Regions from separate parts of the Cytobacillus sp. FSL K6-0265 genome, predicted to be linked through region 2. Evidence: riboswitches for the same ligand, from Rfam matches in the RefSeq annotation. Region 2 holds a riboswitch; each other region holds the start of a gene.

Evidence for each region. Region 2 has a riboswitch for lysine ahead of MHH73_RS18540 (Na+/H+ antiporter NhaC family protein). Riboswitches for the same ligand answer to the same signal wherever they lie in the genome.
Region 1: another riboswitch for lysine. It lies ahead of MHH73_RS21585 (transporter substrate-binding domain-containing protein); the one in region 2 lies ahead of MHH73_RS18540 (Na+/H+ antiporter NhaC family protein).
Region 3: another riboswitch for lysine. It lies ahead of MHH73_RS16370 (aspartate kinase); the one in region 2 lies ahead of MHH73_RS18540 (Na+/H+ antiporter NhaC family protein).

What each region holds. Positions count from the first base shown of each region.
Region 1 is NZ_JBBOPE010000001.1:4,265,897-4,273,914, reverse strand. It holds gene MHH73_RS21605 (class I SAM-dependent methyltransferase) at 28-585, shown strand; gene MHH73_RS21600 (sulfite exporter TauE/SafE family protein) at 797-1,513, shown strand; gene MHH73_RS21595 (ketopantoate reductase family protein) at 1,592-2,638, opposite strand; gene MHH73_RS21590 (methyl-accepting chemotaxis protein) at 2,778-4,265, shown strand; lysine riboswitch at 4,396-4,580, shown strand; gene MHH73_RS21585 (transporter substrate-binding domain-containing protein) at 4,709-5,554, shown strand; gene MHH73_RS21580 (amino acid ABC transporter permease) at 5,777-6,535, shown strand; gene MHH73_RS21575 (amino acid ABC transporter ATP-binding protein) at 6,560-7,294, shown strand; gene MHH73_RS21570 (iron-containing alcohol dehydrogenase family protein) at 7,427-8,018, opposite strand, start outside.
Region 2 is NZ_JBBOPE010000001.1:3,659,797-3,667,814, reverse strand. It holds gene MHH73_RS18560 (ABC transporter substrate-binding protein) at 1-814, shown strand, start outside; gene MHH73_RS18555 (iron ABC transporter permease) at 819-2,804, shown strand; gene MHH73_RS18550 (DUF72 domain-containing protein) at 2,949-3,794, shown strand; gene MHH73_RS18545 (YunC family protein) at 3,856-4,158, shown strand; lysine riboswitch at 4,278-4,462, shown strand; gene MHH73_RS18540 (Na+/H+ antiporter NhaC family protein) at 4,635-6,206, shown strand; gene MHH73_RS18535 (ABC transporter substrate-binding protein) at 6,664-7,851, shown strand.
Region 3 is NZ_JBBOPE010000001.1:3,235,990-3,244,007, reverse strand. It holds gene uvrC (excinuclease ABC subunit UvrC) at 1-1,165, shown strand, start outside; lysine riboswitch at 1,235-1,414, shown strand; gene MHH73_RS16370 (aspartate kinase) at 1,569-2,798, shown strand; gene MHH73_RS16365 (YslB family protein) at 2,881-3,357, opposite strand; gene MHH73_RS16360 (succinate dehydrogenase cytochrome b558 subunit) at 3,806-4,414, shown strand; gene sdhA (succinate dehydrogenase flavoprotein subunit) at 4,484-6,235, shown strand; gene sdhB (succinate dehydrogenase iron-sulfur subunit) at 6,267-7,040, shown strand; gene MHH73_RS16345 (5'-nucleotidase C-terminal domain-containing protein) at 7,331-8,018, shown strand, end outside.

The DNA of each region.
Region 1 (8,018 bases), 610 kb from region 2:
TATCTGTAATTGAAAAGGGGTTTTTTTATGAATGAAAAAGTAAAAAGAAAAATTAGTAACCTTGAACATATTGGTCGTTCTCCTGCTGAGGAATTATTTCAATATCTCCCCCTCAACCATAGTGATGTCGTATTAGATATAGGAGCTGGTGCAGGGTACGTGGCACTACCTATTGCAGAAAGGGTAGATACAGTTTATGCGCTTGATTTAGATGAGGAAATCTTAAACTATTTGCAGTCTACAGCTGAGAATAGAGGAATCACAAACATTCAGCCCGTAACAGCAAATTTTAAAGAGATCCCATTAGCAGATGAACAAGTAGATATTGCGATTGCTTCCATCTCGCTACATGAGGTAAATCCATTATCTACCGTACTCGAAGAAATCAATCGCACCTTAAAAGCTCGAGGTACGTTCTTATGTATTGATATTGAAAAAACCGCAGATGCCAGAGGACCGAGAGTTTCATCGGGGGATATGATGAAGGCAATGGAAAATGCAGGTTTTGACCATATAGAAATGATGGTCTCTCAGAGGAAATTAGGAAATGAGCCGGTTTATATCATTAGGGCAGAAAAGAAGTAATAAAGGTAATAGTTATATTTATATTTGTATTTGTATTTGTATTTAAGAAAGCCTGAACCACTTTAACTAAAAGGCACTTTTTTATCTTAAGCTGATAAGTCCTCGTTCCACGTGAAACAAAAAGTCTCATCTTATGAGGGTTTTGTTAGCTAAAATGGTAAAATAGAGGAAGGAGAAAAAGTCTCTGGAATAGTGAAGGTGGTTTGCTCAATTGCTCATTTTATATATACTACTTATTTTAATTGCTTCTATATTACAGGCGAGTACGGGGTATGGCTTTTCTATTCTAGCGACGCCATTTTTACTACTGTTTTTTGAGCCGATGGAAGCCATTCAAATCAACTTAATTTTATCTTTGTTTATTTCGATTGTCATGATAGGGAAAGTCAAGGTTGACGTGGATCAAAAAGTGTTAAAACGACTTACCATCGGTAGTATTTGTGGGTTGCCTTTAGGGATGGTCATTTTTCTTTGGTTACCACTCAATTGGTTAAAAATAGGTATAGGCGTTTTAATTTTAGTTTTGACAGTGTTGATGATTGCTCAATTGAAGATGAAGCAAACGAAAAATAGAGATTATGGTGCTGGTGGGTTATCTGGTATGTTAACGACAAGTATTGGTATGCCAGGTCCGCCGTTATTATTGTATTTTTCGGGCACAAAAACGAATATGGAAAGTCTGAGAGGGACGACAATTGCTTTTTATTTATATATCTATGTGATTAGTCTGGCTATCCAAATGGTTGTTGCTGGCACTACACAAACAGTTTGGCTCGCTAGTTTGGCCGGGGCTCCTGTTGCACTAATTGGCATATTTTTAGGGCAGTTATTATTTAAAGTCATGAGCCAAAGGTTTTTCTCAATTATTTCTTACTTAATCCTTTTATTTACTGGATTATACTTATGTATCAACCAATTATTTCTCTAAACCCGCATGCGAATTAGAAGAAAAAAAGACTGGTGAGATGTTCGATTTAGAACGTCTCACCAGTCTTTCAATTATGGATTAATGAACAGCCATTTCTTTGTTTAATAGGGATTCAAAAGCTTTAATATTCTTATCAAACTCCGGCAGTTGTTTTGTTTCTTCCGCTTGTTTGATTAAGCTAGTGACAAGATCATTTACTGGTGAAGGAACTTGTAGGGCGGTCCCTTTTGTTGAGATGTAACCGTTAATATAGTCGACTTCTGTTTGTAATCCTTTTTCTAAATCTTGTAGCATACTAGCTTTGAGCAGTGCTTGAGGACCAAATGCTTGTTTAGCAATTTGGATGACCCTTGGTAGATTGCTCTTGTCTTCGTTAATAGAGAAAATACCTACATTTACACCAGCCAGTTCGCTAAATTGAATGTTATTCGCGTAACCAACCTTCAATGTTTCATCAGCCAACATCACAGCACTTGTGACAGCGGCCTCATTACTCAGTATATCCCCATATGTACAACCTAGTGCGGCAGACATACCGCTCATCGCTACATTGACAAGAAGCTTGGACCATTTTGTACCGATTAGATTATTTGACACGATGGTGCCACCAACATCTTCAAGAACGGTTTTTACTTGATTCACACGATCAGTCATCTGTCCGTCTAACTCACCAATTTGAAAAGCGTGCGCAGAGAATGCCTGTTTGTCTGATGTTAATTGTGAGACACCTGGTTTTACCCAAGTAGCACCAAACTCTACAGAGCCACCGATTATACGATCTGCACCAAGTGATTCTATTAAACTTTCTTCTGGAACACCATTTTGAAGAGAGAGTAATATACTTGCTTCGTTCATATGCGCTTGAAGTTGTAGGAGTACTGATTTATTGTATACTTGCTTAGTTAAAAGTAAGACAAGGTCATAAATGCCAGTCATTTCATTTGGCGTGATGGCTTTCACAGAGGCCTTTAGGTTAACAGTCCCCACAACTGTTGCACCGTTTCTGTTTAATGCATGGATATGATCGGTATTTACATCGATGCATTCCACTTGATGCACCCCTTTTGATAAGTGTGCCCCAATAATCGTTCCTAAAGATCCTGTTCCCATAATAGCAATTCTCATATGTATCCTCCTAAAATATTTAGTTGTAAAGAACTAACATTATAGTTAATCATACCGAAATAAATACTAGAAATAAAAGAAAAAAAACCCAAATAATAGGCTGAAAGTCCTTTTTGGATGAAATTAGGAGGAGAAACAATTGGATACGCAAAAGAATGAATTATTAAGAGTTCATAAAGTGAATATGTGGGGATTAATGATATTAGCTGTCTTATTAGTCTTCCCCATTGTTATTGACCGGGGTATAAGCGATTCAATTGTCATTATGAGTGCTGGGATGTTTGTCATTGTCATGGCAATTGTTCTGTACTTTTTGCGTATCAATGATTACGTAAAGGGTTTTTTGTATGCTGCTACACCAAACCTTATTGTGATGGCACTCTTTTTTATTGACGGGTATGCTTTGAATAAGCATTATATTTTATTCTTAACGATTGCAATGGTGGTACTATATTTTAAAAAAGAAATGATTGTTGCTTTTTTGGTATTCTATAATGTTAGTTTTATTGCAACCTACTTGATTATCGGCCATCAGTTATTGGGTGAAAGTAATAGTGTCCGGAGTATTGTAACTATTATTCTTGTCAGCAACGGGATTTTGTATTTATTTTATTTATTAGCTAGTTGGGGGAGGGAATTAATTGACCAAGCAGAGCAAAAAGAATTAGAGTCAAAAGACCTCCTTATGCAGTTGCAAGACACTTTTGGTTCAATTGATAAAGGTACAGTGACGCTAGAAAATCATATTGGGCTCTTTAAGCAAAATATTGAAACGATACATGAGTCAAGCCAACAAGTATTAGAAGCTGCTCAACAGATGGCAACAAGTATTCAAGAAGAAGCGAACAGTTTGAATATTGTCAATGATTCTATGAGTCAGTCTTTACAAAACACAAAAGAGTCAGTTGCCATTTCAGAGGACGTCGTAGAAAAATCGAAGAATATGAATGAAAAAGTACAAGACGGTTTAACTAAGATTGTCGATGTTACAACACATATGAATACTGTAAATACAACGATTAGTGTGACAGCATCGACGGTATCAGATGTTCATTCAAGTATGGAACAAGTGAATAAATTATTGGCAGGCATTAAACAAATAGCAGAACAAACAAATTTACTTGCATTAAATGCAGCGATTGAATCAGCAAGAGCGGGAGAGCATGGGCGAGGCTTTGCGGTCGTTGCAGATGAAGTAAGGAAGTTAGCTGAGCAAAGTGCTGAAATTACGGTGGCGATCTCTGAAGTGACGAATACCCTTTTCAATCAGTCCCTTGAAGCACGTAAAAGCTCTATTGAAGGGGAGGGTGCTGTAAAGCAGGGACAAGCACTGTTAACAGAGATATCTGCCTTTTTCAACGAAATACAAACATCATTACAAGAAAACAACTTAGAGTTAGTGAGAGGAGTAAACGAGGTTTCCGCGGCAACCGAAAAGTTTGAACAAATTCAAGAACAGATTGAAAATATGGCGAATATATCAGAGGAAAATGCCGCAGCTACAGAAGAAATCGTTGCCATCATAGAAGATGAACATGCAATGGTATCAAACGTAAATCATTCGGTAGCCGATATTAACCGGTTGAGTGTCCAGCTAAAAGAGCTAGCTTCAAGTAAACAAGTTTAATATTGATCATTGTCCTCTAATCAAAAGGATGTGCGAAAAAAGGACCAATTTTCCATAGAGTTTATATTGACAGACGCTATTAAACTATTGTAGCCTAATAGATATCAAATTGAATAAACCTCACTTTTTCTGGTGGGGTAGAGGCGCGGTATTTAACAGTCTTTAGTAGAGTGATAAGGCATGATGAGACTAAAGAGAAGGAAATATCGCCGAAATGTGCTATATCCGATTGTATAGCATGTTGGGTCTGCAGTGAATAATTGCAGGACTGTCTTAATAAGCTTACCCGGTTTATTAAGTTGCACTATCTCTAAAATGGGAAAAGTAGAGGATTTAGGCGGAAGAATAACAAGGACCTGAGTTCATCTCAGGTCTTTTTTGTTATTCTTTTTCTTAATTCGGAATAGTTTAATTAATAGAAAAATATATTAGGGGGAATAGAAATGAAAAAGAGATTTGCTTTACTAGCTATGGCTTTAGTACTGAGTATGTTTCTAGCTGCTTGTGGTTCAGGTGACGAAGCAGAAGGTAACACGGGTTCAGGTGGAGAAGATAAAGACGTTTTTCGTGTAGGACTAGAGGCTGGTTATGCGCCATTTAACTGGACGCAAATGGATGATAGTAACGGCGCAGTAGCAATTGAAGGTAATTCAGAGTTTGCAGGCGGGTACGATGTTGAGATTGCTAAGAAAATAGCAGAAGGCTTAGGGAAAGAACTAGTGATTGTGAAAACAAAATGGGATGGCTTAGTCCCTTCTCTTAACTCAGATAAGATTGATGCCATTATCGCTGGGATGTCACCAACAGCAGAACGAAAAGAAACAATTGATTTTTCCGATAACTATTACGAATCTGATTTAGTGATGGTTGTGAAAAAAGGTGGCGATTACGAAAATGCTACATCGATTCAAGACTTCAGTGGAGCAAAAGTTACTGCCCAATTAAATACATTTCATTATTCAGTGATTAATCAAATTGACGGCGTACAACAGCAAACAGCGATGGAGAGCTTCCCTGCTATGCGTGTTGCGTTAGAGTCCGGAATTATTGACGGTTATGTTTCTGAACGCCCAGAAGGTGTAAGTGCTTCAGCTGCTAATGATAATTTTGCGATGGTTGAATTTACTGAAGGATTTGAGACAAGTGAAGAAGATACTGCCATTGCAGTAGGGTTGAAAAAAGATAGCGAATTAACAGATAAAATCAATGAAATCCTTGCAGATATTTCTGAAGAAGAGCAGAAAGAATTGATGGATGCTGCGATTGAGAATCAGCCAGCGGCAGAATAACTAAATGAGCCGGCTGCATGAGATGTAGCCGGTTTTGTTTCGAGATAAGGAAATACCATTTTGCAGTTGAGACTTGTCTTTTTAATACCATAGTGGAGCAGGTGAGACTTTTAATAAAAAAGAGCCTATTCCACAGTCGAGTTTCTTCATGACCATGTATCCTTAGCAGAATGATTGGTAAAAAAGGGACCAATCGTTATGAGAGAAAAGGAGATAATATCAATGAGTATTGAATGGATTATTCGCATCGTAGTCGAGTATTGGCCAATGTTCCTACGCGGCGCAGGTGTAACATTATTAATTGCCCTAATTGGTACCGTTTTCGGTGCGTTAATTGGTCTATTATCAGGGGTTTTACGGACGATCCCAATGCCAGAAAAAGGGTCAAAACGATTATTATTGAAGGTCGTTAATCTTATATTATCAGCTTATATTGAATTTTTTAGAGGTACGCCAATGATTGTACAGGCAATGGTTATTTTTTACGGTGCAGCGATGGCTTTTGGTTATCAGATGGATCCGTTAATTGCAGGTATTGTCATTGTTTCCATTAACACAGGTGCTTATATGGCAGAAATCGTTCGCGGAGGAATTATCTCTGTCGATCAAGGTCAATATGAGGCAGCACAAGCAATCGGTATGAACCACGTACAGACAATGATGAATGTTGTCTTACCACAGGTCATTCGCAACATTCTTCCCGCAACAGGAAACCAGTTCATTATTAATATTAAAGATACCGCTGTACTAAGTGTCATCTCGATATCCGAATTGTTTTTCCAAACAAATTCGATTGCCGGTAATAATTTCCGCTATTTTGAATCATTCTTTGTTGTTTGTATTATTTATTTCATTATGACTTATACTGTGACATTAATTTTGCGCTATATCGAAAGAAGAATGGATGGACCAGCAAACTATGTCATTGCAGGTGAAATGGACACAGCAGAGGATATCAAAAGAAAGACAACAGGAGCTTAAGTGGCGGAAAGGAGAGATGAGAAAATGAGTACGGTCGTTGACATTCAAGGGTTAAGTAAGTCTTTCGGGAGTCATGAAGTACTAAAGGATATTAACTTCTCAGTAAATAAAGGAGAAGTTGTCACAATCATCGGGTCATCAGGATCGGGAAAATCAACATTACTCCGATGTGTGAATCTACTGGAAAAGCCAAGCGGTGGACAAATTATTTATAATGGTGAAAATATTCTAGATGATAAACATAATGTCCATCAATATCGAAAAAACCTTGGCATGGTATTTCAATCTTTTAACTTATTCAATAATCACAATGTGTTAGGGAACTGTGTTGTTGGTCAAATAAAAGTATTAAAGCGTTCAAAAGAAGAGGCCGAAAAAGTCGCTAAAAAATATCTCCATGTCGTTGGTATGGATGCGTATGTAGAAGCAAAACCGAGGCAACTATCCGGTGGTCAAAAACAACGTGTAGCCATTGCAAGAGCATTATCTATGGAACCCGATGTCATGCTGTTTGACGAACCAACATCAGCACTTGATCCGGAAATGGTTGGTGAAGTGTTAAAAGTCATGAAAGAGCTAGCGGGAACGGGACTTACCATGCTCATCGTAACGCACGAAATGGAATTCGCCCGTGAAGTATCGGACCGCGTCGTCTTCATGGATAAAGGCGTCATTGCTGAGGAAGGCACACCAGAGCAAATCTTTAATGCCCCTCAGAAAGACAGAACGAAGGAATTTTTACAGCGTACAAGAAAATAAAGCAATATCCAGTTCTTGCTTAATAAAAGCCTGTACAAACACGAATTAAGGCGTCTGTGTTTGTGCAGGCTTTTTTGACGAAGACGATGAGATAAACCCTATTATCTTTATCCTCGGTAGAGAACTAGCTAATCAATGATAAACCTTTTGGTCGACATTCACCGGTAGGACTTCTTTATAAATAGCTTCCAGATCCTCTTTCACCGCTTTTCTCGGATTGTAATGGATGGTTCCATGGTCATTCATAGCATCTTCTGCAAGTTGGGCGATATCTCCATCTGTGAAGTTGTGGTCGAGATGTGTGAAATCTTTTGGAATATCAATAGACTGTAATAAATCTTCTACTAGTGGAATCAGTGCTTTGCCTGCTTGTTGTAAACCAACGGCGTGTAACGACGGATCAATCATACGAGCAATGGTCGCATATCTTTCTGTAGAGGCAGGAAGGTTGTAGGCAATGACTTTTGGCAGAATAACGGCATTGGCAATACCATGAGGCACACCGTACCGCGCAGACATCGGATGTGATAAGGAATGAACAATTCCTAGTCCGCCAAGGCTAAATGACATGCCTGCTAGTGTGCTAGCAAGATGGACTTGGCCTCGCGCTTCTAAATTATCTGCATGTGCGTAGGTTTGTGGTAAATAGGACCAGATCATGCGAATGGCTTGTAGGGCAAGAGCGTCTGTAAACGGATTAGCAGGTAGAGAAACATAAGATTCA
Region 2 (8,018 bases):
GGAAAAAGTAGTTGCTCTTGAATGGAGCGTTGCTGAAGAGTTATTAGCTGTTGGTGTACAACCAGCTGCAGTAGCGGATGTAGAGGGGTTTAATAAGTGGGTAACAATTGATGCTAAATTAGATGATAGTGTTGTGGATATTGGTTTAAGGACAGAACCAAATATTGAGGAAATAGCAAAGTTAGAGCCTGATGTGATTATTGGTATGGAATATCAAGAGCAGTTTAAAACGGACCTTGAAAAAATAGCTCCTGTCGTGATTTTTGATAGTTCGACAGATGAAGCTCAAAAAGACTTATATGCTTACATGTTACATACATTAAAACAGACAGGTAAGCTAGTAGGTAAAGAGCAAGAGGCTGATGAGGCAGTTGCTCATTTAGAGGGAAAAATGGCAGAAGCGAAAGAGAATATTTCTGCAGCTCAATTAAAGACAAATGAATTTGTTTTTACACAAGCTTATTCTGCGAATCAAGCACCGACCTTTCGATTATTTACAGAAAACTCAACGGTGAGCCATACACTTGAAGGTATAGGATTGACGAATAAAATCCAGGACCAAGATCCACAGCCGAGTGGTTTTATTACAACAAATGTAGAGGGTGTATCTAAGTACGAAGAAGCTTTATTTCTTCATACTGTACAAAAAGATGATCCGTTATTTAGTAATTTAGAAGGAAACAAAGCTTGGAATTCTTTATACTTTGTAGAAAAAGACTTGATGTATGATGTAGGAGCAGGTGTCTGGACGTTTGGTAGTGTTCTTTCAATGGAAACTTTAGTTGCTCATGTTGAAGAGACATTAGTGAAGTAATGTTATGAGAGCTAAACCCTTTTTATTATTTGCGACATGTGTGTTCTTGTTTATTATTCTTGGCCTCATCCACTTAAGTCAAGGACAAGCTTCAACAGGTTTACTCAGCTTTTGGATGGAAGTATGGGATAATGAACAGGAACTGAATTTTCTCCTTTATAGTAGAATGCCGAGGTTTTTAATTGGTTGTTTAGTTGGAGCTGCACTTGCCGTAGCAGGGATGTTATTACAAACAATGACAAGAAATCCGCTCGCAAGTGCAAGTACATTAGGCATTCATGCAGGAGCATTTTTCTTTGTTGTTCTTTTTTCTATTTTCTTTCCTTCTATAAAGGGTGCCTTTCCATTTTTCGTGACGATGCTTGGGGGGATCATAGCAGCTTTAATTGTTAGTTTTCTAGTAGGTAGAGCATTGGATCCTATTAGAATCGCATTAACTGGATTGATAGTAACCATGTTGTTTTCTTCATTTACTAGTGCCCTGCAGCTGATATATGAAAATGAAGTGTCCGGGTTGTTTTTATGGGGAGCGGGAACATTGTTACAGCTTGATTGGAGTGGTGTTCAATTCGCTTTGCCATGGATTCTTTTTACTCTTCTTTTTGCCTTTATAATAGGTCATCGTTTTGACGCCTTACTGTTGGGGGAAGATGTAGCTGTAGGCTTAGGACAAAATGTGATGATTAGTAAATTAATAGGTTGGGGCATTGCAATTATATTAGCTGCTGTCTCTGTTACAGTAGTAGGCCCAATTGGCTTTGTTGGTATTATGGCTCCACATATTGTGCGTCTAATGGGATTTAGAAAGCATCGATCCATGCTAATAGGAAATATAGTGGTTGGTGCAGGCTTACTCATATGTGCTGACATCTTTGTTCGTATGATATCGAGTATGTCCGAGTTACCTGTAGGAGCAATGACGGCCATTATAGGAGCACCTTGGTTAGTATATTTAGCCTTAAAGGTAAGTAGGAAAACTAGAACGGCTGGAGGAGCATTAGAGGGGAAAGTGCGTATTAAGCATGTAAAAAGATTTTATTTCCTCATATTTCTCGCCGTCCTTGGATTAGTAGGGCTTAGCCTTTCGTTTGGGGGAACAAGTTTCACTAGTCTTTTAGAATTGCCAAGAGAATTGATGTATAATACCTTCGTTTGGGATTTTCGCTTGCCTCGAGTGATCGTCAGCTTCGGAATTGGCATGATGATGGCGGCTAGCGGTTTAATGATGCAGACTGTTTTACGTAACCCACTTGCTGATGCTTCTGTTTTAGGTGTAACTTCAGGTGCTAGTGTAGTGGCGATGTTGGTTCTCATTGTTTTTCCACAAGCCCCCTTTGTCCTTATTCCATTTGGTGCATTAATTGGTGCACTTGTCACAATGGGCATTGTATTGTTTATTAGTGCGCGGAGCGGTTATCAACCGATGATTCTATTATTAATGGGTGTCGCTATCTCTGCGGTAGGTTCTGCTATTATACAGATTTTATTAGTGCGTGCTAATCTTCATGCATCACAAGCTTTGACATGGCTTGCTGGTAGCACCTATGGTACGAGCTGGAGTGATATAGTAATAGTGATGATAACATCGTTGCTACTATTTCCGGTTATTCTCTATATGGCCAATACATTCGAAATCTTATCATTGAGTGATGAACTATCCATCGGTCTAGGTGTGAAAACAAGTAAAATGCGTATGTTTATGATTATATTAGCTGTTATGTTGTCAAGCATAAGTGTATCGGTGGTTGGAGCTATTGGATTTATCGGTTTACTGGCTCCTCATATTGCTAGGCAACTGGTAGGTCCGAAGCTACTACAGTTACTGCCATTAACCTTAGTAATTGGCGGAATTTTACTTATTTCAGCTGATTTTCTTGGAAGGGTAGTATTAGCACCAAAAGAAATACCAGCAGGAGTAATTGTTTCTTTAATCGGTGCACCTTACTTACTTTATTTATTGAAAAAAACAAACAAAATCAAATCGAGTTAATCTGTTTAATAAAAAATAATCTGAACAATAGTTCGGGTTATTTTTTATTTCTTTTTCACTTATTTTTGCGCGTTTTCTTGTTTATGGTTGTATCCTTTAGGTAAAATAATCTGTATGAAGATGATTGGTAGATGAGGTGATGGAATGATTAGGATTGGTCTTACTGGATGGGGAGATCATGATAGCCTATATACGGAGCGTGTATCTAACCGTGATAAACTATTAGAATATGGCGCTCATTTTCCAACAGTTGAGGTTGATGCTTCCTTTTATGCCGTACAGCCGGAAAGGAACGGGGAAAAGTGGGTAAGAGAAACCCCTGCTTCATTTAAATTTGTTGTGAAAGCTTATCAAGGGATGACGGGGCATCAAAGAGGTGAGATTCCATTTGAGTCAAAGGAAGAAATGTTTGCTGCTTTTAAAGCTTCGCTAGCCCCTTATATAAGAGAAAATAAATTAGCGATGGTCCTATTTCAATTTCCACCTTGGTTTAATTGTAAAAAGGAAAATGTCCAATATTTACGTTGGTGTAAACAGCAAATGGGAGAAATACCATGTGCAGTTGAATTTCGACATCAGTCTTGGTATCAAGAAACGTTTATAGAAGGTACTCTAAATTTTATCAAAGAAGAGAAATGGATACATACTGTTTGTGATGAACCACAAGCAGGGGAGGGGTCTGTTCCAATTGCGTTGCATACTTGCGGTCACCCAATTGTGCTTGTCAGGTTTCATGGTCGAAATGTTCATGGGTGGCAAAATAAAAAACAACCAAATTGGCGTGAAGTTCGATATCTATACCGTTATAATAACCAGGAATTATTGGAATGGGCAGACCGATTAAAGCAATTACAAAAAGAGGCGAAGGAGGTCTATGTGCTTTTTAATAATAATTCTGGTGGTGACGCAGCGGATAATGCAAAGGAAATGCTTCACATATTGGGCATTGAATATGATGGATTAGCTCCAAAACAACTCGGTTTATTTTAATGAAAGAGTACACCGAATCTCTACCTATAACATAAATTGTTAAAGGGAAGGGGGGACGGTCATGGTTGAATTAAAGCCTGTTATTTTGGATGGTCATACGTTTATGACTGTATCCGTTGAGCTGCCAAAGACTAATTTGTTAGTCGTATCAAATGATAAAGGATATATCATGTGTGGTGCATTAGACGTTGCGTTATTAAATGAGAAATTAAAAGATCGCAAGGTAATTGCTGGAAGAGCAGTTGGGGTGAAAACGATTCAGCAGCTAATCGATGCACCACTTGAATCAGTCACTTTTGCTGCGGAGGATTTAGGAATAAAAAAAGGGATGAGCGGAAGAGAAGCGTTATTAAGAATGGTATAGTTTATCCTACTATATCTTCAAAACAATAAATTTAAGAATATTTAAGGTTTTGATAGAGTTTTGCATAAATATTTATATTTTGATATAATGTATAGCAATTGAATAATGCCTTATCAATCCGATGGGGTAGAGGCGCAAATCATCATTAGTAATCAATGTGAGGATGACAACAGTGAACATTGATAAAAGGGAGATTTGCCGAAGCAAATAGGTACGTCAATATTTATTTGTTGGGGTTGCTCTAAATAAGAGTAACACTGTCATTATGGAGGTATATTAACCATAATGGGGAGCTACAGTCGTGATGGAGAATAACGTTACTTCTAGAAGAGTAATGATAGAATCTCTATCGTTACTCTTTTTTATTATCAATTAAGGATCAAAGAAAAGTGGGGACACCTTTCTCTGATCGTTAATTGATATGAGACGCATTCGTTCATGTCTATAGCTCCTATACTAATAGGAGGTCTTTTTTTATGACAGGTACATTTATTTCTGTGCTGCCACCTTTGGTAGCTATGCTTTTGGTTATTCTAACAAAAAGAGTAATTCTCTCCCTTGGTTTAGGGGCGTTAACAGCAGCTATCTTAATTGCAGGATATCAACCGCTAGATACGTTGCAAATATTTTTCTCGTCGTTCATAGAACTTTTTATAACGGATGAAGGGTTAAATACTTGGAATGTTTATATTCTATTATTCTTACTTATTCTTGGTAGCATTACTGCCTTTATTTCAATATCTGGTGGTAGTCGTGCTTTTGGTGAATGGGCAATGAAGCGTGTAAAAACAAGAGTGGGTGCACAGTTATTAACCGTAGTTTTAGGTATGATTTTGTTTATAGATGATTATTTTAATGCGTTAACAGTCGGACAAGTATCTCGCCCTGTTACAGATCGACAAAAGGTTTCACGTGTAAAGCTTGCCTATTTGATTGATTCTACATCCGCACCCTTATGTGTGATTTCGCCCATCTCGAGTTGGGGAGCATCAATTATTGCCTTAATTGGCTCGATTTTAGTGGCTCATGAAATAACGGATTATAGTGCATTCTCTGCCTTCATGCAAATCATTCCGTTAAATTTTTATGTATGGGCTGCAATTATAATGGTATTTATCATCGTTGTTGGGCAAATTGATTTTGGTCCAATGAAGAAACATGAGAACCAAGCTATTCAACAAGGAATTCTATTTGATAAGAAGAAACAGTTGAAAGACGAGGTTCAAGAGGAACTACCTACTAGTACGAAAGGGACTGTAGGTCATCTTATTTGGCCAATCATTGTTTTATTTATAGGGACAGTGAGTATGATGGCATGGACAGGCATTAGTGGTGCAGAGGGGAATTTGTCAATCGTATCCTTATTAGAAAACACAGATGTGGCCTTGTCACTCATTGTCGGAGGATTATTGAGTTTAGTTGTTGCTTACGTACAATTTGCTCAAGTAATAAAAAAAGACGATAAACTAACGAATAAGTTTTATTTGAAAGCAACATGGGTTGGGATGAAATCTATGTTTGGTTCAGTATTAATCTTAATCTTTGCCTGGTTACTCGGAGATTTAATTAGTCAAATAGGTACAGGGGAATATTTGGCTAGCGTAATTAATCAATCGAATCTTAGTCATGACTTTATCCCTGTTATCCTATTTATTATTGCGGCACTTATGGCCTTTAGTACAGGTACATCTTGGGGATCATTTGGCATTCTGCTTCCGATAGCTGGTGATATTGCAGTAGCAACGGATATATCCCTGTTGATTCCTGCAATGGCAGCTGTACTTGGAGGAGCAGTATTCGGAGATCACGCTTCACCGATTTCTGATACATCTATTTTATCCGCCACAGGTGCAGGTAGTAATTTGATTGATCATGTCATTACGCAGTTTCCTTATGCCTTTACAGCAGCTGTTGTTGCAGCCATCTCTTATATCATTTTGGGTGTAAGTGGAAGTGTACTTATTTCATTAGCTGCTTTGATTGTGATGATGGTTGGGATTTTATTTGTTGTTAAAATGTTCGGTACAAAAACCGAAAAGATGATATGATCGCTTTTTTGAAAATAAAGGAAGGAGGAATGAACTCATCGGTTTATTCCTCTTTTTCTATTCTACAAGTCTAAAATCACTACATAAGCAAAATTATTTTACCTCCAATAGAATTCCAAATTATTAACAATTATAAAAACTACATTATATCTATCTACTTTTAACTATTTTTTGAATATAATGATAGAGTTTTATAAACAAAACATAAGAGAGAAAAAACCTTTAACGCTCTAAACGGTTGATAGATTTCTAAATATTAATACTATTCGTAAAGATTGTTTTGACAGATGAATAAAATGATACTATACTATTTTTAGATTTATAGCAATTATCAGAAAAATATTTTATTTTGGTTATTTTAGTCTATTTCTTGTATGGTATCTTTTCTTGTGGGGGTTATATGGGGGATTTGAACCATGACCTTAGTTGTTGGAATAATCAAAAAAGGGGGATCTTTATGTTTTTTAAAAAGAGAATGACCGCTGTTCTTCTAGCTTCTACTATAGGAGCTGCAGGTTTCCTTGCTGGCTGTGGTAGTGATAGTGCAGGTGGTGGTGAGTCTGGCGATACTGTCAAAATAGGTGCCAACCTAGAACTCTCTGGTGCTGTTGCCTCATATGGTGAAGGAATTGCCGAAGGAATTGAATTGGCTGTGGATGAAATTAATAAAGATGGTGGGATTGACGGTAAAGAAATAGAAATCGTAAAAGTCGATAATAAATCGGATGCAGCAGAAGCAACAAATGCAGCAATTAAATTAACGGAAAATGATGATGTCGTAGCTATTATTGGGTCTGCTACAAGTGGTAACACAGTTGCTCAAGCACAAGTGGCTAATAATTCCGAGACGGTATTGCTTTCTCCATCAGGTACGAGTCCCAATGTCACAGTGAATGAAGATGGAAGCTTAAATGATTTTGTCTTCCGTACATCGTTTATTGATCCTTTCCAAGGAACGGTCGCAGCGAATTTTGCTGCAAATGAATTAGGAGTTAAAAATGTAGCTATCTATGCTGATAATGCAAGTGATTATGCAAAAGGTTTAGCAGCTTCCTTTAAAGAAACTTTCGAAGCAGCAGGTGGGAAAATAGTTGCCGAAGAATCGTATGTGGCAAAGGATACTGATTTCAGGTCCACACTTACAAGAATTAAATCAGCTAATCCAGAATTTATTTTTATCCCCGGTTATTATGAAGAAGTAGGACTTATTGTCAAACAAGGCCGTGAGATGGGTATTGACGTACCGCTAATGGGGGCTGACGGTTGGGATTCACCAAAGCTAGTTGAATTAGCCGGAGGGGATTCCTTAAATAATACATTTATTACAAACCATTATTCTTCTGGTGATCCAGATGAGACGATCCAATCCTTTGTAACAAAGTTCGGGGAAAAATATAATGGCTCATCACCAGACGCTTTTAATGCATTAGGTTATGACTCTGTATATATGTTGAAAGATGCCATGGAGCGTGCCAAAAGTACAAGTGATGCAAAGAAAATTAAAGATGCCTTAGCTGAGACGAAAGATTTAACTCTTGTAACGGGTATCATTTCAGTCGATGAAGATCATAACCCAATTAAATCAGCTACTGTATTGGAATATAAGGATGGGGAACAAGTCTTCAAAACGAAAGTAAATCCTTAAATTAAGGCTGTATTGAAATGGGAGGAGCGAAAGAGGCCTTCCATTTTTTTATCAGATAAGGGCAAATTTTAGATGCCATTGCCAATACCTATAGTCCAAGGTTACTTGGGACAAAGAAAAGAGTGAATGATCTTTGTCCGGTCGGTGTTTGTGGATTATCAAAGATC
Region 3 (8,018 bases), 420 kb from region 2:
AACGAAAATGGAGGAAGCGTCTGCCGCGCTAGAGTTTGAAAAAGCAAAAGACTTCAGAGATAAAATGATTCATATTGAAACAACGATGGAAAAACAAAAGATTACGATGACGGATTTTACTGACCGCGATGTGTTTGCTTATGCGGTTGATAAGGGTTGGATGTGTGTCCAAGTGTTTTTTATAAGGCAAGGGAAACTCATTGAAAGAGATGTATCTATGTTCCCAATCTATAATGAGCCGGAAGAAGAGATGCTCACCTATCTCGGACGTTTTTATGAACAGGCTAATCATTTTAAACCAAAAGAAATATATTTGCCAGACTCTGTTGATGTGACGATGGCTGAGCAGCTTTTAGATGTGAAAATATTTATTCCTCAAAGAGGACAGAAAAAAGAACTAGTAAAACTTGCCTATAAAAATGCAAAGATTGCTTTAAAAGAAAAATTCTCGCTAATTGAACGTGATGAGGAAAGAACGGTGAATGCAATTGAAAGCTTAGGTGAGGAGCTAGGGATTTACACACCCTATCGCATTGAAGCTTTTGATAATTCCAATATTCAAGGTACCGATGCTGTATCAGCTATGATTGTCTTTATCGATGGTAAGCCGGCAAAAAGGGAGTATCGGAAATATAAGATTAAGTCAGTTAAAGGGCCAGATGATTATGAATCAATGAGGGAAGTGACGAGACGGAGATATAGTCGGGTTTTAAAAGAAGGGCTACCTCTACCAGATTTAATCATCATTGATGGTGGCAAAGGGCATGTTGAAGTCGTGCGAGATGTGCTTGAGAATGAACTGGGTTTAGATATTCCTTTAGCAGGATTAGTCAAAGATGATAAGCATAAAACATCTCAACTACTTTACGGAAATCCATTAACAATAATCCCTCTTGCTCGAAATAGTCAGGAATTTTATTTACTGCAACGAATTCAAGATGAAGTCCATCGATTTGCCATTACATTTCATAGACAAGTACGTGGAAAGAGCGCTTTTCAATCACTTCTTGATGAAATAGATGGTATCGGAGAAAAAAGAAAAAAGCAGTTATTAAAAGAATTTGGTTCTGTAAAAAAAATGAAATCAGCTAGTGTAGAAGACCTTAGGGAATCTGGCTTACCACTAAAAGTAGCACAAGATCTTTATGAGAAGTTGCATGAATAGTTATTGTCTGAAAAAAACAAATATGGTATAGTGTTTTTAACTTTATATCAAATCACTTTTTAACTTGAAAGTGAAGGTAGAGGTGCGAGCTTCATTAGTAAAAGTTCCTTAGAAGATTGAGCTTCGTTGAAGGACTTTGAAAGGGAATGTTCGCCGAAGTGAAGAAAGACTCAATATTTTCTTCGCTGGTTCTGCATTGAATAAATGCAGGATTGTCAAGACTATCTGTCTTGGAGGGCTATCTCACTGTGTGTACGTAGATTGTTCATACGTTTAACTACACAGCAATGGGATGGGTTTTATCTCATTGCTTTTTTTTATGCCGAATATGGGTAGAAATGTGTTGGTTGTACATACAGGCGGCAGGAAATAGAAACGAATGATTTGAAAGTAGGGGAGAAAAGTGGGCTTAATTGTACAAAAATTTGGTGGAACCTCCGTAGGCTCGGTTGATCATATTCAAAATGTAGCCAACCGTGTCATTGCAGAAAAAAATAATGGTAATGATATCGTTGTTGTTGTGTCGGCCATGGGCAAAACGACTGATCAATTAGTTGGCATGGCAAAAGAATTATCAACCGCTCCAAGTAAGAGAGAAATGGATATGTTGTTATCTACAGGTGAACAAGTAACGATCTCTTTATTAACAATTGCTTTAAATGCAAAAGGGTATGAGGCAACTTCCTTTACGGGCTGGCAAGCAGGGATTAAAACGGAATCAGTACATGGCGACGCCAGAATCACTGATATTGACACAAAACCTGTTTCACAAGAGTTAAAAAAAGGGAGAATTGTTATCGTAGCGGGTTTTCAAGGTTTAAGTGAGACTGGCCAAATCACCACATTAGGTCGAGGTGGTTCCGATACAACAGCAGTGGCTCTTGCAGCAGTATTAAAAGCGGATAAATGTGATATTTACACCGATGTAACAGGTGTGTTCACAACGGATCCTCGTTATGTAAAAAATGCAAGAAAGCTTCCATCTATCTCGTACGATGAAATGCTTGAATTAGCTAATCTTGGTGCAGGCGTTCTGCATCCTAGAGCAGTTGAGTTTGCAAAGAATTATAATGTAAAGCTTGAAGTGCGCTCTAGTATGGAAAGAGAAGAAGGAACAATAATTGAGGAGGTTGCGGAAATGGAAGAGAACTTAGTTGTTAGAGGGGTTGCTTTTGAAGATGATATTACAAGGGTATCTGTATTAGGGATTAAAGACCCTTTAATAAGCCTTTCATCCATCTTTTCACTCTTAGCGAAAGAACATATAAATGTCGATATTATTATCCAAAGTATCACAGATGATAAATCATCAAGCTTATCTTTTTCCATTAAAAACCAAGATCTTACAGAGACTGTTAAAATACTAGAAAAAAATCGAGAAGCATTAAGTTATGATCAGATTGAATGGGAATCACAATTGGCGAAAATCTCGATTGTTGGTTCAGGAATGATCTCAAACCCAGGGGTAGCAGCTGAGATGTTTAATGTATTAGCTGCTAATAACATCGTTGTAAAAATGGTCAGTACATCGGAAATAAAAGTCTCGGCTGTGATAGACCAAGCGCATATGTTAAATGCTGCTCAAGCTTTGCATCAAACGTTTGATTTAGCCGGGGATTTAGTAAAAAATTAAATAAGACAGGAAAATCCAAACAACATTCCAATGCCTTAATAGAATGAAGTTTGGATTTTTTTGTTTACTGTTTACCTATTTATTAGGTATGGATATTGTCCTTTTTATCCCATTTGACTGTGAAGAGAACCTTCCCCCCTTTTTTACGTGGGTGCTCGAAAGTTTCACAAATCACTTCTTTTTTCTGTTCGATTTGTTGAGCAATAAAACCAGCTTCTAACTGGAATGTGGCATGGGCCTTTTCCTTACAACGTTTTTGAATGAGTTCGCTTGTCAACTCGTATTGGATTTCTTTTTTGTTTTCGAGGTTTTTCGTCAAGTTTCCCCAGCCAGCCTCGATAAAGAAGCTGAATAAGTCTTCTTCTGTTTCAAGAGGATATTTACGGGCTAGTCTCTTGCCTGCCCAGTATAAAATATCTGGTGCGTCTTTTCCTAGCAAATCATGTAAAAGTTCTTCTCTAATTAATTCATAACCAAAGGCTGGAATCACTTCTTTGTTTGGTTCGATTGGTTCTGTCATGTTTTCGGTTTCTTCTATTTGGGCTTCTTGAGATGGCATATTATGCTAAATCTCCCCTCTTTCTTAAAGTCTAATATATACAATTTACTTGGAAAAAACGAATACGTACAGTAAAAAGGGAAAAATTTTTAGTTTGTAAAGCTAGTGTAAATTATGGGAATAATCTTAACACTAATAATACCCTGATAAAAATGTATGTTTATGCGTAATAAATGAATATTTTTGCGCATTCTAAGCTATTTTAATATACCGCAAAATAGAGTTAGAAAAAACTATATCAATGGTTTTTTGGGTGAAAGTAGAATAGAAAAAATTTTCGTAATATCGACAAAATCTGTATCCGTTTTCTTGACGCTTATGGGCTATGGGAGTAAAATGGACATGTCATATAAATGTTTTGAAAATGATTTGCATTTTCTTAGTGATGCGAAGGATTTGTTATGTACATATTCAGCGTGTCATGCTACAAATTCAAGGGGGTAAACTTATGGCGGGTAATCGAGAGTTTTTTAATCGCAGATTGCATTCATTACTTGGAGTTATACCTGTTGGGGTCTTTCTAATCCAACACTTAGTAGTGAACCATTTTGCAACTAGGGGAGAAGAGGCATTTAATAACGCATCACATTTCATGGAAAGTCTTCCTTTTAGATATTTCCTAGAAATATTTATTATTTTCTTACCTTTGTTATATCATGCAATTTACGGACTTTACATTGCATTTACAGCAAAAAATAATACTTCAAGATTCGGATTTTTCCGAAACTGGATGTTCTTTGTTCAACGTGTAACCGGTGTAATTACATTGATTTTCATCGTATGGCATGTTTGGGAAACACGTATTGCAGCAATGTTCGGTGCTGAAGTAAATTATGATATGATGGCTGATATTTTGTCTAGCCCATTCATGTTAGTATTTTACATCGTTGGTGTATTATCTGCAATTTTCCACTTTGCAAATGGTTTATGGTCATTCATGGTAAGCTGGGGAATTACAGTATCTCCTAGATCACAATTGATTTCAACTTATGTAACTTTAGTCATTTTTGTCGCATTATCAATTGTAGGTATTCGTGCTATTTTTGCTTTTGTATAATGAATACATACATTTTTCTATAATTTGTTCGGTTTTTAGAGGTATTAGTATTAAGGGAGTGAGTCAGATATGGGTAAAGGAAAGGTTATTGTTGTCGGTGGCGGATTAGCCGGATTGATGGCAACTGTTAAAATTGCTGAAGCTGGCGGACAAGTAGAATTATTTTCTTTAGTGCCGGTTAAACGTTCTCACTCTGTTTGTGCCCAAGGTGGTATTAACGGAGCGGTAAATACAAAAGGTGAAGGGGATTCTCCTTGGATTCACTTTGATGATACAATTTATGGTGGTGACTTCTTAGCCAACCAACCTCCAGTTAAGGCGATGGCAGAAGCAGCACCTGGCATTATACATTTATTCGACCGTATGGGTGTTATGTTCAACCGTACACCTGAAGGATTATTAGATTTTAGACGCTTTGGCGGAACACAGCATCACCGTACTGCCTTCGCTGGTGCGACAACAGGTCAACAATTGCTTTATGCATTGGATGAGCAAGTGCGTCGTCACGAAGTAGCAGGGTTAGTAACAAAATATGAAGGTTGGGAGTTCTTAGGGACTGTCATTGATGATGACGGTGTTTGTCGCGGGGTAGTGGCACAAAACCTACAAACAATGGAGATCCAATCATTCTCAGCAGATGCTGTCATTATGGCTTCTGGTGGACCAGGAATTATCTTTGGTAAATCTACTAACTCTATTATTAACACAGGTTCTGCCGCATCAATCGTGTATCAACAAGGTGCTTACTATGCAAATGGTGAGTTCATTCAAATCCATCCAACTGCGATACCAGGGGATGACAAACTACGTCTAATGAGTGAATCTGCACGTGGTGAAGGTGGTCGTGTATGGACATATAAAGATGGGAAACCATGGTATTTCTTAGAGGAAAAATATCCAGCTTACGGTAACTTGGTTCCTCGTGATATTGCTACACGTGAAATCTTTGATGTTTGTGTAAACCAAAAACTAGGTATCAATGGTGAAAACATGGTTTACCTTGATCTTTCACATAAAGATCCGAAAGAATTAGATATTAAATTGGGTGGTATTATTGAAATTTACGAGAAATTCCAAGGTGATGACCCTCGTAAAGTACCAATGAAAATCTTCCCAGCTGTTCACTATTCAATGGGTGGATTATGGGTAGATTATGATCAAATGACAAATATCCCTGGATTGTTTGCTGCAGGTGAGTGTGATTATTCTCAACATGGCGGTAACCGTCTTGGAGCTAACTCATTACTTTCTGCTATTTATGGTGGTATGGTCGCTGGACCAAAAGCACTTGAATATATTGAAGGATTAGAAAAATCAAGTGAAGATTTATCTTCTTCATTATTTGAAGGTGCAGTTCAACAAGAACAAGAGAAATGGAATAAAATCATGTCTCTTGATGGAACAGAAAATGCATATATCCTGCACAAAGAACTTGGTGAATGGATGACTGATAATGTAACAGTTGTTCGTCATAATGATCGTTTGTTAAAAACAGATGCTAAGATTGTTGAATTGTTAGAGAGATATGAAAATATCAACATTAACGATACAGCAAAATGGAGTAACCAAGGGGCAGCGTTTACTCGTCAATTACAAAATATGCTTCAATTAGCTCGTGTCATTACAATTGGTGCATATAACCGTAACGAAAGCCGCGGTGCTCATTACAAACCAGAATTCCCTGAGCGAAATGATGATGAATTCTTAAAAACAACTATGGCTAAATTCGTTGATGGCAAATCAGCGCCACAATTCCATTACGAAGAAGTGGATATCAGCTTGATTAAGCCACGTAAACGTGACTATACAAAGAAACATTAAGAAAAACTCGATGAAAGGGGAGTAATTAATCGTGTCAGAAGCAGCAGTAAAGTCTAAAACAGTATTATTTCAAATTACAAGACAAGATAGTCCTGATTCAAATCCTTATGTAGAAGAATTTGAACTTGATTATCGTCCAAATATGAATGTTATTTCTGCTCTAATGGAAATTCGAAGAAACCCGGTAAATACAAAAGGGGAGCATACAACACCAATTACTTGGGACATGAACTGTTTGGAAGAAGTTTGTGGAGCTTGTTCTATGGTTATTAACGGCAAGCCGCGTCAATCTTGTACAGCCTTGATTGACCAATTAGAACAACCAATCCGTTTAGCACCTATGAAAACATTCCCGGTTGTACGTGACTTACAAGTTGATCGTAGTCGCATGTTTGATTCATTGAAAAAAGTAAAAGCATGGATTCCGATTGATGGCACATATGATTTAGGTCCAGGACCGCGTATGCCAGAGAAAAAACGTCAATGGGCTTATGAATTATCAAAATGTATGACTTGTGGTGTTTGTTTAGAAGCATGTCCAAATGTAAACAGTAAATCTGATTTTATCGGACCAGCACCACTTTCTCAAGTGCGTTTATTCAACTCTCATCCAACTGGTGAAATGAATAAGGCAGATCGTTTAGAGGAAATTATGGGTGACGGTGGCCTTGCTAACTGTGGTAACTCACAAAACTGTGTGCAATCTTGCCCTAAAGGTATTCCTTTAACAACATCAATTGCCGCGCTTAACCGTGATACAACATTACAATCTTTCAAAAATTTCTTTGGAAGTGACCGTGTGTAATAGTTTTTATAGAACACTGAGGCTTATAGCCTCAGTGTTTTTTTTATTCAATTAAAGTTAAACGTATGTATCTTCATTTAAAAAGCAATGTTATTAATCAAATTGAGTCTTTTGTACTGAAAATTCATAATAATAAAACATAATACCTATTATTTGATTAATAAAAAAAGTACTTTCCGCTTATTTTTGACAAATAATGTAGAATTTTTGTTATAAATAAACACGAATCATAGAAAAACTGGTATATTTCAGTTGTTGAAAGATTAATAATAATTTGAAGGAGGAACAGAATGAAATTAGCTAGTAATCGATGGTTGGCCTTATTGATCATTTTTATGTTAGTATTTTCTAGCTTCAGCCCTCTAGCGGGACAAGCAGCACAAGAAGATGTTTTGACAGTGAGTGAAGCGATTGAAAATAACGAAGGTAATGCAACAGTAGAAGGTTACATAGTAGGTCATACAGTTTCGACGAATAATTACAATTTTAATCCACCTTTCAGTAATGATTATAATATTGCGATAGCTGATGATGCGAATGAGCAAGATGCGTCAAAGATTTTACCTGTTCAAGTGTCTAGTAGTTTTCGAGCGACGTTTGGCTTACAGTCTAATCCTGATATTATAGGTGAAAAAGTACAAATAACTGGGAATCTTGAAGCATATTTTACCGTACCTGGCTTGAAAAATCCAACTGCAATTACATTTGCTGATGGAAACCCTGACGATGGTGAAGAGGAAGAGCCATCGGATGGTATTGAAGGTCTGAGGATTCATGATATACAAGGAGCGGGGCATGCGTCTCCTTATGTAAATCAAAACGTGAAAGCCGTACAAGGTATTGTAACAAAAGTAGTAGATAACAGTAATTTTTATATGCAAGATGATACGCCAGATGATAATCTACATACATCAGAAGGCATACTCGTTTACAAGCCTACGCATCAAGTGAAAGTTGGAGATAGAGTTGCAGTGGATG